DNA from 2 places in the Micromonospora sp. NPDC005174 genome. Region 2 is predicted to be linked to the other one. Evidence: riboswitches for the same ligand, from Rfam matches in the RefSeq annotation. Region 2 holds a riboswitch; the other holds the start of a gene.

Region 1 (7,372 bases), on a different contig from region 2:
AGTTGTACCTGGACCCGGACGCCACCCGGCGCATCCGGGTGCTGTGGGACGCCCTGGAGGCCGAGGGTGTGCAGAGCATGCGCTCGCTGTTGGAGCAGCGGCACCGCCCGCACGTGTCGCTCGCGGTGGCGCCCCGCTTCGACCCCGACCAGGTCGCCGAGGCGCTGCGCGGCACGGTCGTGGCGGCTCCGCTGCGACTCGACTTCCAGCACGCCGGGCAGTTCGTCGGGCGGGTGCTGTGGCTCGGCCCGACGCCGACGGCGGAGCTGCTGGCACATCACCGGCTGGTGCACGGCCGACTCGCCGCCGCAGGTGTCGGGCTGGTCGAGCACTACCAGCCGGGGCGCTGGGTGCCGCACTGCACACTGTCGATGCGCGTACCGAACACGCTGATGGCCGCTGCGATCCGCCGCTGCCTGGAGGTGCTGCCGGTGGCGGCGACAGTGGTCGGCGCGGCGCTCACGGACCACGCCCGCGGCATCGCCCACCCGCTGCCCTGAGCGGCCCGACCGCGAGGCGGGCCGTTTCGTTTGTCCGGTTTGGCGGGCGTGAGTCGGGAAACCGAAAACAAGGGGTGCGAACGCGGTGTGACGTGGGATGGTTCGACGTGGATGCCGTACCGGTGGTGACCCGTGAGCGGGCGCCCGGCCGGGGGCGCGGACGCACACCGCGCCGCCCGCGACGGCTTCGACGAGGAGAGGCAGGGCCCATGCAGGCTCAGCGCAGGCCACCGCGTAACGAGCGGAGCCAGACCACGCACGACCGTACCGGCGGCGGCATGACCGGCGCCGCCACCCCGCTGACCATCTGGGCCGCCGCCGTGCTGCTCGGGCGCATCGGCGCCGGCGACGACGACGTCGAGGACGAGCGGCACATCCTGCGCGGCATCGAGTGAGCCGCGGCGTCGCGGGAGCGTCGTTCAGAGCCAGCCGCGGCGCTTGAAGACCAGGTAGAGGGTTCCGCACACCAGCACCATGAGCAGCAGCGCGAACAGGTAGCCGAAACGCCAGTTCAACTCGGGCATGTGGACGAAGTTCATGCCGTACACCGTGCCGATCAGGGTGGGGGCGAACAGGATCGCGGCCCACGAGGAGACCTTCTTCAGCTCCTCGTTCTGCGCGTAGCTGGCCGCCGTGAGGCTGCGCATCTCCTCGTTCTGCTGCTGCGAGACAAGTGTCGCGTTGACGGTGAGGATGTTCTGCAGCAGGTGCCGGAACCCGTCGACCCGCTCCACCACCTGGGTGAGGTGGTCGGTGACGTCCCGCAGGTAGCGGCGCAGTTCCTCGTCGGTGCCGTAGTTGCCGGCTCCCGCCGCCAACGCGTCGAGGATGCCGAGTAGCGGACGGGCGGCCCGCTGGAACTCGATGACCTCCCGGCTGAGACCGTAGATGCGCCGGCTCGCGTTCGGGTCACCCCCGAAGACCTGGGTCTCGATCTCGTCGATGTCGTTCTCCAACCCGGCGACCACCGGCGCGTACCCGTCGACGACCTGATCCAGGATCGCGTACAGCACCGCCTCGGGGCCTCGGGCGAGCATCGCGGAATCGGCTTCCATGCGGCGTCGTACCGCGGCCAGGTCGGGGGCCTCCCCGTGCCGGACAGTGACCACGAAGCCGGGGCCGATGAACAGGTGCAGCTCGGAGAACTCGACCTCCTCCCGCAGGTCGTCGTAGCGGGCGGCGCGCAGCACCACGAAGAGCGTGTGTCCGTACCGTTCCAGCTTGGGCCGCTGGTGGGCGTTGATCGCGTCCTCCACCGCCAGGTCGTGCAGGCGGAACTCGCGCGCCAGCGACGAGATCTGGTCGATGTCGGGCCGGTACAACCCGATCCAGGCCATCGCGTCGTCCTGCGCCTGGAGACAGGAGTACGTCTCGGCGAGGCCGGCCGGCGAGGCGTACCGGTGTCCCCGGATGTAGACGGCGCTGTCCACCAGCCCGCCGGCGGACGAGCTTCCCGGTTGCGGCGGCGTCACGGCCCCGACCCGGGTCTCGTGCTCGTCGAGCTGGCGGCCGAAGCCGTCGCCTCGGCGGAAGCGGCGGCCACCGACCACGAGCCCGCCCCCTCCCGGCGCTGCCCGGCCCGGGGTTGGGGACGGGGGCGCTGCTTCCCCCGTGCTCCCAGCCCGAAACCCTCGGCGCGCCGCCGGGGCCGGTACTCGCGGCGGGCGGGTTCCGCGCACCGCCGGACGGACGTCGACCGGACGGCGGATACTCGCGGTGACCATGGGCGGGACGGGGGTGACGCCGGTGGAGGTGGACAGGCGTGCCGGCCGGCGGACCGACCGGGTACGGCGCTGGCTGCTCGCCGACGAGTCGCAGCAGCCCGTGCCGCAGGGCCTGCACGTGCGACCACGGGAGGAGCGGCACCACCCGTGGTGGAAGGTGATGTGCCTGACCGGCGTCGACTACTTCTCGACGCTGGGCTACCAGCCGGGCATCGCGGCGTTGGCGGCCGGGGCGCTCTCGCCGGTGGCGACGCTGGTGCTGGTGCTGGTCACCGTGCTGGGCGCGCTGCCGGTCTACCGTCGGGTGGCGGTGGAGAGCCCGCACGGTGAGGGCTCGATCGCGATGCTCGTACGCCTGCTCAGCTACTGGCCGGGCAAGCTGTTCGTGCTGGTGCTGCTGGGCTTCGCGGCCACCGACTTCATCATCACCATCACCCTGTCCGCGGCCGACGCGACCGCCCACATCGACGAGAACCCGTTCCTGCCCGGCGGGCTCAAGGGTCACGAGGTCGTGCTCACGCTGCTGCTCGTGGCCCTGCTCGGCGCGGTGTTCCTCAAGGGGTTCGGCGAGGCCATCGGGATCGCCGTCGTCCTCGTCGCGGTCTACCTGTCGCTGAACGCGGTGGTGATCGCCGACGCGCTGTGGCGGGTGGTGAACCACCCCAGCGCGGTCGGGGACTGGAGCACCGCGCTGCGCGCCGGGCACGGCGACCCGCTGATGGTCGTCGCGCTGTCCCTGCTGGTGTTCCCGAAGCTGGCGCTGGGCCTGTCCGGCTTCGAGACCGGGGTGGCGGTGATGCCGCACATCCGGGGGGACCGCCAGGACTCGGAGGATCGGCCGCTGGGCCGCATCCGGGGCGCGCGGCGGTTGCTCACCACCGCCGCCGCGACGATGAGCGTCTTCCTGATCACCAGCAGCGTCACCACCACCGTGCTGATCCCGCCCGAGGCGTTCCAGCCGAGCGGGGCCGCCAACGGCCGGGCGTTGGCCTACCTGGCCCACCAGCACCTCGGAGGGGTGTTCGGCACGGTCTACGACCTCTCCACCATCGGAATCCTCTGGTTCGCGGGGGCGTCCGCGATGGCCGGGCTGCTCAACCTCGTACCCCGGTATCTGCCCCGCTACGGCATGGCGCCGACGTGGGCCCGCGCGGTCCGGCCGCTGGTGCTGGTGTTCACCGGGGTGGCGTTCCTGATCACGGTCGTCTTCTCCGCCAGCGTCGACGCGCAGGGCGGCGCGTACGCGACCGGGGTCCTGGTGTTGATCACCTCGGCGGCGACGGCCGTGACGCTCGCGGCGCGGCGGCGGCGTCAGCGCGGTCGCGCGGTCGCGTTCGGGGTCATCGCCGTGGTGTTCGTCTACACCACCGTGGCGAACGTGGTGCAGCGTCCCGACGGTGTGAAGATCGCCGCCTGTTTCATCGGCGCGATGATCGTGGTGTCGGCGCTGTCACGCGTGCTGCGGGCGTTCGAGCTGCGGGTCGACCACGTCGAGCTCGACGAGGTGGCGACCGGCATGATCGACGAGCGCGCCGGACGTCGCATCCGCCTGATCGCGCACGAGCCGGAGCGCCGCGACCTGACGGAGTACCGCGACAAGCTGGCCCAGACCATGGCGGACAACGACTTCCCCGACGACAGCGACGTGATCTTCGTCGAGGTCCGGGTCACCGATCCGTCGGACTTCGAGACCGGATTGCTGGTGCGTGGCAGCGTGGCGCACGACCGCTTCCCGGTGCTCAGCCTGGCCAGTTCCTCGGTGCCCAACGCGCTGGCCGCGCTGCTGCTGGAGATCCGCGACCGCAGCGCGCGACGCCCGCACATCTACTTCGAGTGGACCGAGGGCGGCCCGGCCCGCAACGTGCTGCGCTACCTGGCGTTCGGGCAGGGCGAGATCGCCTCGGTCACCCGGGAGATCCTGCGCCGCCAGGAGCCGGACCAGACGCGCCGGCCGCACGTGCACGCAGGTTGACCTGCTCGTCGGGCGCAGGCCAGGGCTGGTGAGCGTGGTCATATCGGCTGGACGACCGACCGGTGGCTGCTGCTAGCCTCGGCGCAGGTCATGAGCGCCAGCGACAAGCCCCGGCTCGCTGGCCGGCAACCCTCCTCCGCGGTGGGGTGCCCCGGGTGAAGACCAGGCACCGGCAGGACGTCGGTGCAAGCGTGGCCTGGCACCCAGGTCAGCACCAAGACCCGGGAGACCTCATGCACATCCTCAGCCTCACGCCACCGGCCGTCCGGCGCATGCCGGCCCTGACCCGGCGTCGGCACGTGGACCTGATGCGAATGCGCAGCGCGGCGTGTACCGCCGCCTGAAGCGCTAACCCCTCCCCTCTCGCCCGCCTCCCGGGCACCCACCCATCCGCGCGACCCCTCGCGTCGATCATGAAGTTGTTGCCCGTCCGACCGGCGTGTCGGGGCAACAACTTCATGATCGACGGGGTCGACCTGTTTTTTTGGAGATGACTGTGCGTTTTCTTGGTCGATTTGTTGTTGTTGGCGCGGTTCTTGTTGCTGGTGGGTTGAGTGGCTGCGGGGGTGGGGGTGGTGGCTCGGCGGCGGGTAGTGGTGGCAGCAACCCCTACGGTTTGGCGCAGCCGGGTGTGCTGCGGGCCGGCACGCTGACCGACGCGCCGCCCAACGTGTACCTCAAGGACGGTAAGTTCACCGGCTTCGACAACGACCTGCTGACCGCCGTGGCCGGCAAGCTCGGCCTGCGGGTCGAGTTCGTCGGTACCGACTTCTCCGCGCTGCTGTCCCAGGTCAACAACCACAAGTTCGACGTCGGCAGCTCCTCGATCACCATCACCGAGGCGCGCAAGAAAACCGTCGACTTCGGCAACGGGTACGACTTCGGCTACTTCGGCCTGGACGTCCCGGCCGGTTCACCGATCACCGGGTTCGACCAGCTCGCCGGCAAGCGGGTCGTGGTGGTGCAGGGCACCGTCCAGGACGACTACGCCACCGGCAAGCAGCTCGACCCGGTGCGTGTACCGGACTACAACGGCGCGATCAACCAGCTCAAGGCGGGCACCGCCGACGCCTGGATCGCACCGGCCGAGATCGGCGAGAAGTCGGCCGCCGACAGCAACGGCAAGATCACTGTGGCGGCCAAGGAGCTCAGCCCCGCCCCGACCGCGTACGCCGTCGCCAAGGGTGGCGACAAGCTGCGCGAGGCGCTGAACAAGGGCCTCGACGAGGTGATCGCCGACGGCACGTGGAGCCGGTTGCAGGCCCAGTACTACCCGGGGCGACCGATCCCGGCCGACTTCACCCCGGGCAGCGGCAAGGCGGCGGCCCCGGCCACGCCGTCCGGGTCGGCGCAGCCGTCCGCCTCGACGGCGTCCTGAGCGACAAGCGGTGACGAGCGAGCGGGACGGTAGGAGAGGCGAACGATGGATCCGTTGAGCACCCTGTGGGAGACGTTCTTCGACGCCGACGCGATGCGCGAGGCGCTGCCCGAGATGCTGACCGTCGGGCTGCCCAACACCCTGATCCTGGCCGTCTCCGCCGCCCTGCTCGGCACGGTGCTGGGTCTGCTGCTGGCCGTGGCCGGCATCTCCCGTAGTCGGTGGCTGCGCTGGCCCGCGCGGGTCTACACCGACGTGTTCCGGGGGCTGCCGGCCGCGGCGACGATCCTGCTGATCGGCGTCGGGCTGGCCCCGCTGGGCATGCAGGTCTGGGGACCGGAACCGTACCCGCTGGGCATCCTCGCGCTGTCACTGATCGCCGCCGCGTACATCGGGGAGATCTTCCGCTCCGGCATCCAGTCGGTGGAGGCAGCGCAGTTGGAGGGCGCGCGGGCGCTCGGCTTCTCCTGGGCCGACGCGATGCGGCTGGTGATCATCCCGCAGGGCATCCGGCGGGTGCTGCCCGCCTGGGTCAACCAGCTCATCGCGCTGATCAAGGACTCCAGCCTGGTGTACTTCCTCGGTCTGGTGGCCAGCCAGCGGGAGTTGTTCCGCATCGGGCAGGATTACGCGGCCACCACCGGCAACGAGTCCGCGCTGCTGCTGGCGGGTCTGTTCTACCTGGCGTTGACCGTCCCGCTGACGCACGTCGTCAACGCGATCGACCGGCGGTTGCGCCACGGCCGGCCCACCACCGCACCCGCGGACGACGAGGACGAGGACGACCCAGCGCTGACTGGCATCCAGGAAGGAGACCGGCGATGACCACCACCGCGACCACCACCTCGGTCAGCGTCGACGCGCGTGACGTCCACCTGGCCTTCGGGTCGAATCGCGTGCTGCGCGGCGTCGACCTCAGCGTGCCACGCGGCGCGACGGCCTGCGTGATCGGCCCGTCCGGTTCGGGCAAGTCCACTCTGCTGCGTACGCTCAACCGACTGATCGAGCCGGACCGCGGCGACGTCCTGCTGGACGGGCGCAGCGTGCTGCGCGACGACCCGGACGCGCTGCGCCAGCGGGTGGGCATGGTGTTCCAGCAGTTCAACCTCTTCCCGCACATGAGCGTGCTGCGCAACGTCACATTGGCGCTGCGTCGGCTCCGCAAACTCGGCGAGGACGAGGCTGTCCAGGTCGCCCGCGCGCAGTTGGAGCTGGTGGGGCTCGCCGGTAAGGCCGACGCCCGGCCCTCGCAGCTCTCCGGTGGTCAGCAGCAGCGGGTGGCGATCGCCCGGGCGTTAGCGCTGCGACCCGAGGTGATGCTCTTCGACGAAGCCACCTCGGCACTCGACCCGGAGCTGGTCAAGGGGGTCCTCGGGGTGATGGCCGACCTGTCCGCCGCCGGGATGACCATGGTGGTGGTCACGCACGAGATGGGCTTCGCCCGGCAGGTCGCCGACACCGTCGCCTTCATGGACCGGGGTGTCGTGCTGGAGGCCGGCCCGCCGGAGCAGATCTTCGAGGGAGCCGAGCATCCCCGGCTGCGTCGCTTCCTCGCCCAGGTGCTCTGAGCCCGTCGCCCAGGTGGCCGGCGGCGCTCAGCCGGCCTGGTGGCGCAGGTGTGCGGCGAACGCCTTCAGATCACCGAGCAGCTCCAGGATGGCGTTGCGGTAGGCGACCGACGCCCAGAGGTGCAGCTCCTCGTCGTCCAGTCCGCCGAACGCGAGCGACAGCGCCTTGCGTCGACGCCGGTCGAGCACCTTGTGCGGGCGGGCCAGGAGGTCGCCCTCGCGCCGCAACG
Region 2 (7,372 bases):
CAACCCGCCGGTGTACGACGTGAGCGCGGCGACCGCCGCGGAAAGGCTCTCGGTCATCAGCCCGAGCTGGTCGGCAGCCCGGTGCCACTGCCCGGCCGCGGTCTCGGTCGCCGGGTCGTTGGTCGAGTCGTGCTGGTCGGTGTCGAGGAGCTGCCGCCCAGCAGTGGTGATCCGGGCCGGGAGCGCGCCGATCCGGTTGGCCGCACCGGCCAACTGGTCTCGGACGGTGTCCAGCACCTCGACCAGAGCGCCGATGGTGGCCCGACCCTGATGGCCGGCGTCGGTGCGGAGCAGGTGGACGCCGTCACTGAGCTGCCGTTCCGCGTCACCGGCCAGGTCGAGCGCATCCTCGCCGCTGCGCCGCGCCAGCCGGATCGCCGGATGGGCGCAACCCGCCCCGGTCCGTTCCAGCAGCACAGCGGCGGCGGCGACGGCGAGGTACGTCTCGCGCAGCTCCGCCGTCACCTGCTCCACGGACCAGATAGCGCTCGCCGCCGGCACTTCCGTCTCGGTCTCCGACACGGTCACGGGTGGACTCCTCTCGTGGGGTTACGGGGGATGCCGGGGCAGCGCCACAACCAGCCCAGCTCGGGTCCTGGACCACCTTTGAGCGCTGCCCCGGCTTCAAACCGGGCAAAGCCCGGAGGGTGAACCAACCCTGGTGCCAACCCGGACGGCTCACCTTCATGCTATTGCACCTAGTGACATAGGTCAACCAAGTTGTTGAGGCGCGAACTCGTGTCGTGATCAGATGGGATTGCCAACCCGGAAGGAACACCGATGCCCGCAATCCCTTTGAGCTATGCAGACATCGCGGCTGACATCGCCGCCCGGATCAGGAGCGGGGAGTACGGGCCAGGTACCAAGATTCCGTCATACGCGCAGCTCAGTGACCTGTACTCGGTGTCGGTATCCACTGCGGCTCGCTCGGTGGCACTCTTACGCGATCGGGGTGTCGTTGTTGGCGCTCCGGGGCGGGGAGTGTTCGTTCCCGAGCCAGACTCTGACGAGGCCGACGGCTAAATAATGCGTAGGTCGGTAGCCGCTTGCCCCACATTCGGGGCAGCTCGACAGGGTGTGCGGGCACCACGCCAGCCGGTACGTTGAGGGTTCGGGAGCGCTCCCAATGCGCGAGAGTCACTGGGGTGTCGGTCAAATCAGGGCAAAGTCGCAATTACAGCATTGCGCCTCAGGTTCTCCCGCCGGGGATTTTCCCACTAGCAAAGAACTTATTAACATCGATGCCTTGAGGCCCCACCATGGAAGAGATCTGTTCCCTTCGATGGAGGTCTCCATGAACGTCTCTCGGCTCGGCGGGCCGACCCTGTCCCTGTTCCGCATCGTGATCGGCCTGCTGTTCACGCTGCACGGCCTCTCGTCGGTCTTCGGGTTGTTCGGCGGCAACCCGATGACCGGCAAGGCGGTACCGCTCGGCACCTGGCCGGGCTGGTGGGCCGCCCTGATCCAGCTCATCTGCGGCGCGCTGGTGCTGGTCGGACTCTTCGCCCGACCAGCCGCGCTTCTCGCGTCCGGCTCGATGGCGTACGCCTACTTCGTCGTGCACCAGCCGGACGGCCTGCTGCCGCTGTACAACGGCGGTGAGCAGGCGGCCCTCTTCTGCTGGTCGTTCCTGCTGGTTGCGACGCTCGGCTCGGGCCCGTGGGCGCTCGACTCATTGCTCTTCAAGCGGCGTGCCGAGGTGCCGTCGATGGCCGAGCCCAGCCCGGTGAACGCCTGACCGATGCGTCACGCGCGTCGCCGGAGCGTCGGCGTGTCGGCTCCGGCGACGCGTGCGTGAAGGGGTCGGCCAAAGGGCGTGGACGGGTCAGGCCGTCGGTCGGGATGTGAGGACCGCGTCCAGGAGGCCGGGGTAGAGCGTGTCCACCTCGTCGCGGCGCAGTCGGACCAGGCGGCTCGTGCCGGCGGCCCGGGTGCGGGTCAGGCCGGCCTCGCGCAGCACCTTGAGGTGGTGGCTGCGGGTCGCCTTGGAGACGCCGAAGTCGAAGCTGCCGCAGGCGGCCTCACCGCCGTCGGCGAGCGCCCGGACGATCTGCAACCGCACGTCGTCGGCGAGTGCGGCCAGCACGGCGGTGACCGGTACGGCGGTCAGGTCGGGTTCGTGCAGCTCCATGTGACCAGTCTAACCCTTGTTCGACAACGATCGAACAACACCCTATGGTCGGTGTCGTTGGTTCGAAGATACTCGAACAGGAGCTGACGATGCGATCCCGCGCCGCCGCCTACCCATTGCTCGCCGCGCTCGCCTGGGGTGCGATGTTCCCGATCCTGGCCACCGCGCTGACCACTGTCGACCCGCTCAACCTGACCACCGCCCGCTATCTGTTCGCCGCCGTCATCCTGGTCGGCATCCTGCTGCTCCGCGAGGGGTCGGCCGCGCTGCGGCTCGGCGGTCGGGGAGCCGAGGTAATGGTGCTGGGCGTCGTCGGCTTCGCCGGTTTCAACCTGCTCACCAACCTGGCTCTCGAACACGCCGCCCCGCAGCAGGTCTCCCTCTTCGTGGCGACCACCCCGATCATCACCCAACTGGTGCGGTGGGCCCGGGACGGCGTACGACCGAAGCCCTTCCTGCTGGCCCTCTCCCTGGTGGCGCTCCTCGGAGTCGGCCTGGTGATCACCCGCGGGAGCCTGGCCGGCCTCGGCCAGTTCGGTCTCGGCGGCCTCATGATGATCGGCGCGGTGCTCGGCTGGGCCGTCTACACCCACGGCGCGACCCGGTTCGGCGGCTGGTCGCCGCTGCGCTTCACCACGCTGACCGCGCTCGCCGGCACGGCCGCCATGCTGGCCGCGAGCATCGGCGCCGACGCCGTCGGGTGGCAGCACGCGCCGACGGCCGCCGACCTCGTGGCGATCACCCCGCAACTGGCGTACGCCGTGCTCGTCGCCGCAGTCGTCGCGGTGCTGGCCTGGAACACCGGCGTGCAGCGGCTGGGCGCGGCCAACGCGGCCCTGTTCATGAACCTGGTCCCGGTGACCACCTTCGTCGTGCAGATCGCCCGTGGCTACCGGCCGGAGACGGTCGAGCTGGTCGGAGCGGCGATCACCATCGCCGCGCTGGTCGGCGCGAACCTCGCCGCGCGGACCCGTCCCCGGCCCTCGTCGCTGCCCCGGCCGACAGCGGTCACCGACCCCGTCGCGGTGGTCGACCCGGTGGCGGTGGCCAACCGCTGACCCACTGGCTGGGATGCCCGGTGGAGGCGCCGGGCAACGTTGCCTAGACTCGACGGCACAACTGCATACCTCATCCAGAGGGGCTGAGGGATACGGCCCGACGACGCCCCGGCAACCACCCCGCGCGCTCACCGCTGAGCGACCCGCGGGGCAGGTGCCAATTCCGTCCCCGCCGCACCGTGCGATGCGGGGAAAGATGAGAGGACTCTCGACATGACGTCGACGCTCGCCGCCTCCGGCATCGACACCTCCGCCAGCCCCGCCCGTGCCCTCGTCTGCCGCGCCTGTTCGGCCCGCTACCCGCTCGCCGCCCAGCACGCCTGCTACGAGTGTTTCGGCCCGCTGGAAGTCGACTACGACACCGCCGCCCTGGCCACGGTCACCCGCGAGCAGATCGAGGCCGGCCCGGACAACATCTGGCGGTACGCCGCGCTGCTGCCCGCCGGGCAGGACCCGGCCACCCGGGTCACCCTCGACCCGGGGCTGACCCCGCTGGTGGCGGCACCGCACCTCGCCGCCGAGATGGGCATCACCGCGCCGCTCTGGGTCAAGGACGACAGCGCCAACCCGACCCACTCGTTCAAGGACCGGGTCGTCTCGGTGGCGTTGACCGCCGCCAAGGCACTCGGCTTCACCCGCTTCGCCTGCGCGTCCACCGGCAACCTGGCCAACTCGGTGGCCGCGCACGCCGCCCGCGCCGGCGTTCCCTCGATCGTCTTCATCCCCTCCGACCTGGAGCAGGGCAAGGTCATCACCACCGCCGTGTACGGCGGCGAACTGGTCGCCATCGACGGCTCGTACGACGACGTCAACCGGCTCTGCGGTGAGCTGGTGGAGACCGACGAGTTCGAGGACACGGCCTTCGTCAACGTGAACGTCCGGCCGTACTACGCGGAGGGTTCCAAGACCCTCGGCTACGAGGTGGCCGAGCAGTTGGGCTGGCGGATTCCCGCCCAGGTGGTGATCCCGATGGCCAGCGGCGAACTGCTCACCAAGATTGACAAGGCGTTCTCCGAGCTGGTCGAGATCGGCCTGGTCGACGCGCCGGCCGGCGGCTGGAAGGTCTTCGGCGCGCAGTCGGCCGGCTGCAACCCGATCGCCACGGCCCTGCACGCCGACACGGACACGATCATCCCGGTCAAGCCCACCGGCATCGCCAAGTCGCTCAACATCGGTGACCCGGCCGCCGGCCTCTACGCACTGGAGGCGGTGCGCCGCACCGGTGGCTGGATGGAGTACGCCGACGACGACGAGATCCGCGCCGGCATCCGCGACCTGGCCCGTACCACCGGGGTCTTCGCCGAGACGGCGGGCGGCGTGACCGCGGCAGTGTTGCGCAAGCTGGTCGAGTCCGGCCGGCTCGACCCGACGGCGGAGACGGTCGTCTTCAACACCGGCGAGGGTCTGAAGACCATCGACGCCGTGGCCGCACAGGTCGGGCCGACCCACCACATCAAGCCGTCCCTGCGTGCCGCCCGGGACGCGGGGCTTCTGGGCTGAATCCGCCCGGTGACTGGGTTTTCGCTGTGAGTGTGGAAAACCCGCCGCTCTGGACTTGACGGCAGGAACCGGACGGCGCAAGATGCTCCGTGCGGGAGGGCATTTCGCCGAAGACTTTTGAAGTTCTTGCGACCCAACGCCGGAGGCGTTGTGCGAATGCCCCTCCCGACCACGTCCGACAGGGCCAGCGAATAATCGCTGGCCCTGTCGCTTTTGCGGCTGTCAGGCTCACCGGCATGAGCATCACGATCGTGCCGTTCGACGGCACCGACCGGGCCGCGGTCGACGAGGCGTACCGGATCGGAGCGGCGGCCACCGAGGCCGACCTGCCCGACTTCCCACCGTCCTGCCGGCAACGCTTCGACGGGTTCTTCCACGCCCCGATGCCCGGCACCCGCTCGCTCTGGGCGCTGGCCCGCCTGGACGGTGCGCCCGCCGGTTACCTCCAGCTCGACCTGCCGCAGCTCGACAACACCGACAACGCCACCGCCGAGCTGAAGGTCCATCCGGACCTGCGGCGTCGTGGTGTCGGCCGGGCCCTGCACGAGTACGGGGTACGCCTGCTGCGCCAGCACGACCGCAAACGGGTGACGGCGATGACGGTCTCCGCGCTGCCCGGCGGTCCGGCCCGACCGGTGGCGGGTCACGCGTTCGCCGCCGCGATGGGCGCGCACTCCGCGCTGGCCGAGGTGCGTCGCCGGCTGACCATCGCCGACATCGACCGGCTCGCGCTGCGGGCGGCCCTGGCCGACGCGCAGCCCCACGCCAAGGGCTACCGGTCCGTCTCCTGGCAGGGCACCACCCCACCCGAGTACGTCGCGGACGTCGCCTACCTGGACGGCCGGCTCATGACGGACGCGCCGCTGGGCGACGTGCAGTGGGAACCGGAACAGGTCGACGCCGAGCGCATCCGGGGCAACGAGCGCGCCCTGGACGCCCGGGGTAGGCGGCGCTACCACCTCGGGATGCTGCACGAGGCGTCGGGCCGGCTGGTCGCCTGGACCCTGCTCGACGTGGGCGCCTCCGTCGACTGGCACGCGTTCCAGCAGATCACCATCGTCGACCCGACCCACCGTGGCCACCGGCTGGGCCTCATCGCCAAGGCGGAGAACCTGCACCATCTGCTCACCCACGAGCCCGCGGTACGCGTCGTCGACACCTGGAACGCGGCCAGCAACAGCTACATGGTGGCGATCAACAAGCAGCTCGGCTTCCGCCCGGTGGACGCCTGGGACAACTGGCAGCTCACCCTCTGACGGGTATCCGCCCCTACTGCTCGCCGACCGGGCTGTTGCATGATGGCGGGCATGACGGAGACCCCGCATTCCCTGTACGACAGGCACGCCGACACCCTCAACCGTGCGCTGACCGCGATCACGGAGCGGGGTTACTGGTCCGCCTATCCCGAGTCCCCCAGCCCCCGCGTGTACGGCGAGACCGCCGCCGCCGACGGCAAGGCCGCCTTCGAGGCGTACCTCGGTGGTGACTTTCCGCTCGATCAGCCCGGCGCTGGCGGGCGGATCACCACCGAGACGAGCCCGTTCGGGGTCGACCTGGCGGTGCGGTACCCGCACGCCGGCACCGACGAGCTGGTCACCGCCGCCTCCGCCGCGCTGCCGGCGTGGCGCGACGCCGGTCCGCAGGCCCGGGTGGGTGTCTGCCTGGAAATCCTCGACCGGCTGCACAAGCACATCTTCGAGCTGGCCAACGCGGTGCAGTTCACCAGCGGGCAGGCGTTCGTGATGGCGTTCCAGGCCGGCGGCGCGCACGCGCTGGACCGGGCGCTGGAGGCGCTGGCGTACGCGTACGCCGAGATGACCCGGCACCCGGGCACCGCCGGTTGGGAGAAGGCCGCCGGCAAGGGCGACCCGCTGCGGATGACCAAGACGTTCCACGTGGTCCCCCGTGGTGTGGCGCTGGTGATCGGGTGCAACACCTTCCCGACGTGGAACTCGTACCCCGGGCTGTTCGCCTCGCTGGTCACCGGCAACCCGGTGATCGTGAAGCCGCACCCGCGCGCGGTGCTGCCGCTCGCGATCACCGTGAAGTACGCGCGGGAGGTCCTCGCGGAGGCCGGCTTCGACCCGAACCTGATCCTGCTGGCCGCCGAGGCGCCGGGCGAGAAGCTCGCCAGCGACCTGGCGCTGCACCGGTCCGTCAAGATCGTCGACTTCACCGGCTCCACCGAGTACGGCGACTGGCTGGAGACGCACGCCCGGCAGGCGTCGGTCTACACCGAGAAGGCCGGCCTCAACACCGTGGTGATCGACTCCACCGACGACTTCACCGGCATGTGCCGCAACCTCGGTTTCACCCTGACCCTCTACAGCGGTCAGATGTGCACCACCTCGCAGAACATCCTCATCCCGGCCGGGGGCATCGAGACCGACCAGGGGCACAAGAGCTTCGACGAGGTGGCCGGTGGAATCGCCGCGGCGGTCGGCAAGCTGACCGCCGACCCGGCCCGGGGTGTCGAGCTGACCGGCGCGATCGTCAACGACGGGGTGTTGGAGCGGTTGGCCGAGGTGACCAAGGTCGGCGAGCCGGTCCTGGAGTCGCGGACGGTGGCCCACCCGTCGTACGCCGACGCGGTGGTGCGTACCCCGACGATCGTCAAGCTGACCGCGGACGACGCCCAGACGTACGGCCGGGAGTGGTTCGGGCCGATCTCGTTCGCCATCGC

Evidence for each region. Region 2 has a riboswitch for S-adenosylmethionine ahead of thrC (threonine synthase). Riboswitches for the same ligand answer to the same signal wherever they lie in the genome.
Region 1: linked by a shared signal. The riboswitch ahead of ABZU91_RS12565 (ABC transporter substrate-binding protein) and the one ahead of thrC (threonine synthase) in region 2 are both predicted to bind S-adenosylmethionine.

Annotation. Positions count from the first base shown of each region.
Region 1 is NZ_JBEXIJ010000008.1:204,857-212,228, forward strand. It holds gene ABZU91_RS12545 (2'-5' RNA ligase family protein) at 1-500, shown strand, start outside; gene ABZU91_RS12550 (hypothetical protein) at 710-895, shown strand; gene corA (magnesium/cobalt transporter CorA) at 920-2,050, opposite strand; gene ABZU91_RS12560 (amino acid transporter) at 2,223-4,196, shown strand; SAM riboswitch class IV at 4,283-4,394, shown strand; gene ABZU91_RS12565 (ABC transporter substrate-binding protein) at 4,813-5,574, shown strand; gene ABZU91_RS12570 (amino acid ABC transporter permease) at 5,620-6,399, shown strand; gene ABZU91_RS12575 (amino acid ABC transporter ATP-binding protein) at 6,396-7,142, shown strand; gene ABZU91_RS12580 (hypothetical protein) at 7,170-7,372, opposite strand, start outside.
Region 2 is NZ_JBEXIJ010000018.1:54,206-61,577, forward strand. It holds gene ABZU91_RS20365 (hypothetical protein) at 1-528, opposite strand, end outside; gene ABZU91_RS20370 (GntR family transcriptional regulator) at 781-1,023, shown strand; gene ABZU91_RS20375 (DoxX family protein) at 1,295-1,738, shown strand; gene ABZU91_RS20380 (metalloregulator ArsR/SmtB family transcription factor) at 1,826-2,131, opposite strand; gene ABZU91_RS20385 (DMT family transporter) at 2,221-3,189, shown strand; SAM riboswitch class I at 3,257-3,392, shown strand; gene thrC (threonine synthase) at 3,403-4,689, shown strand; gene ABZU91_RS20395 (GNAT family N-acetyltransferase) at 4,926-5,945, shown strand; gene paaN (phenylacetic acid degradation protein PaaN) at 5,997-7,372, shown strand, end outside.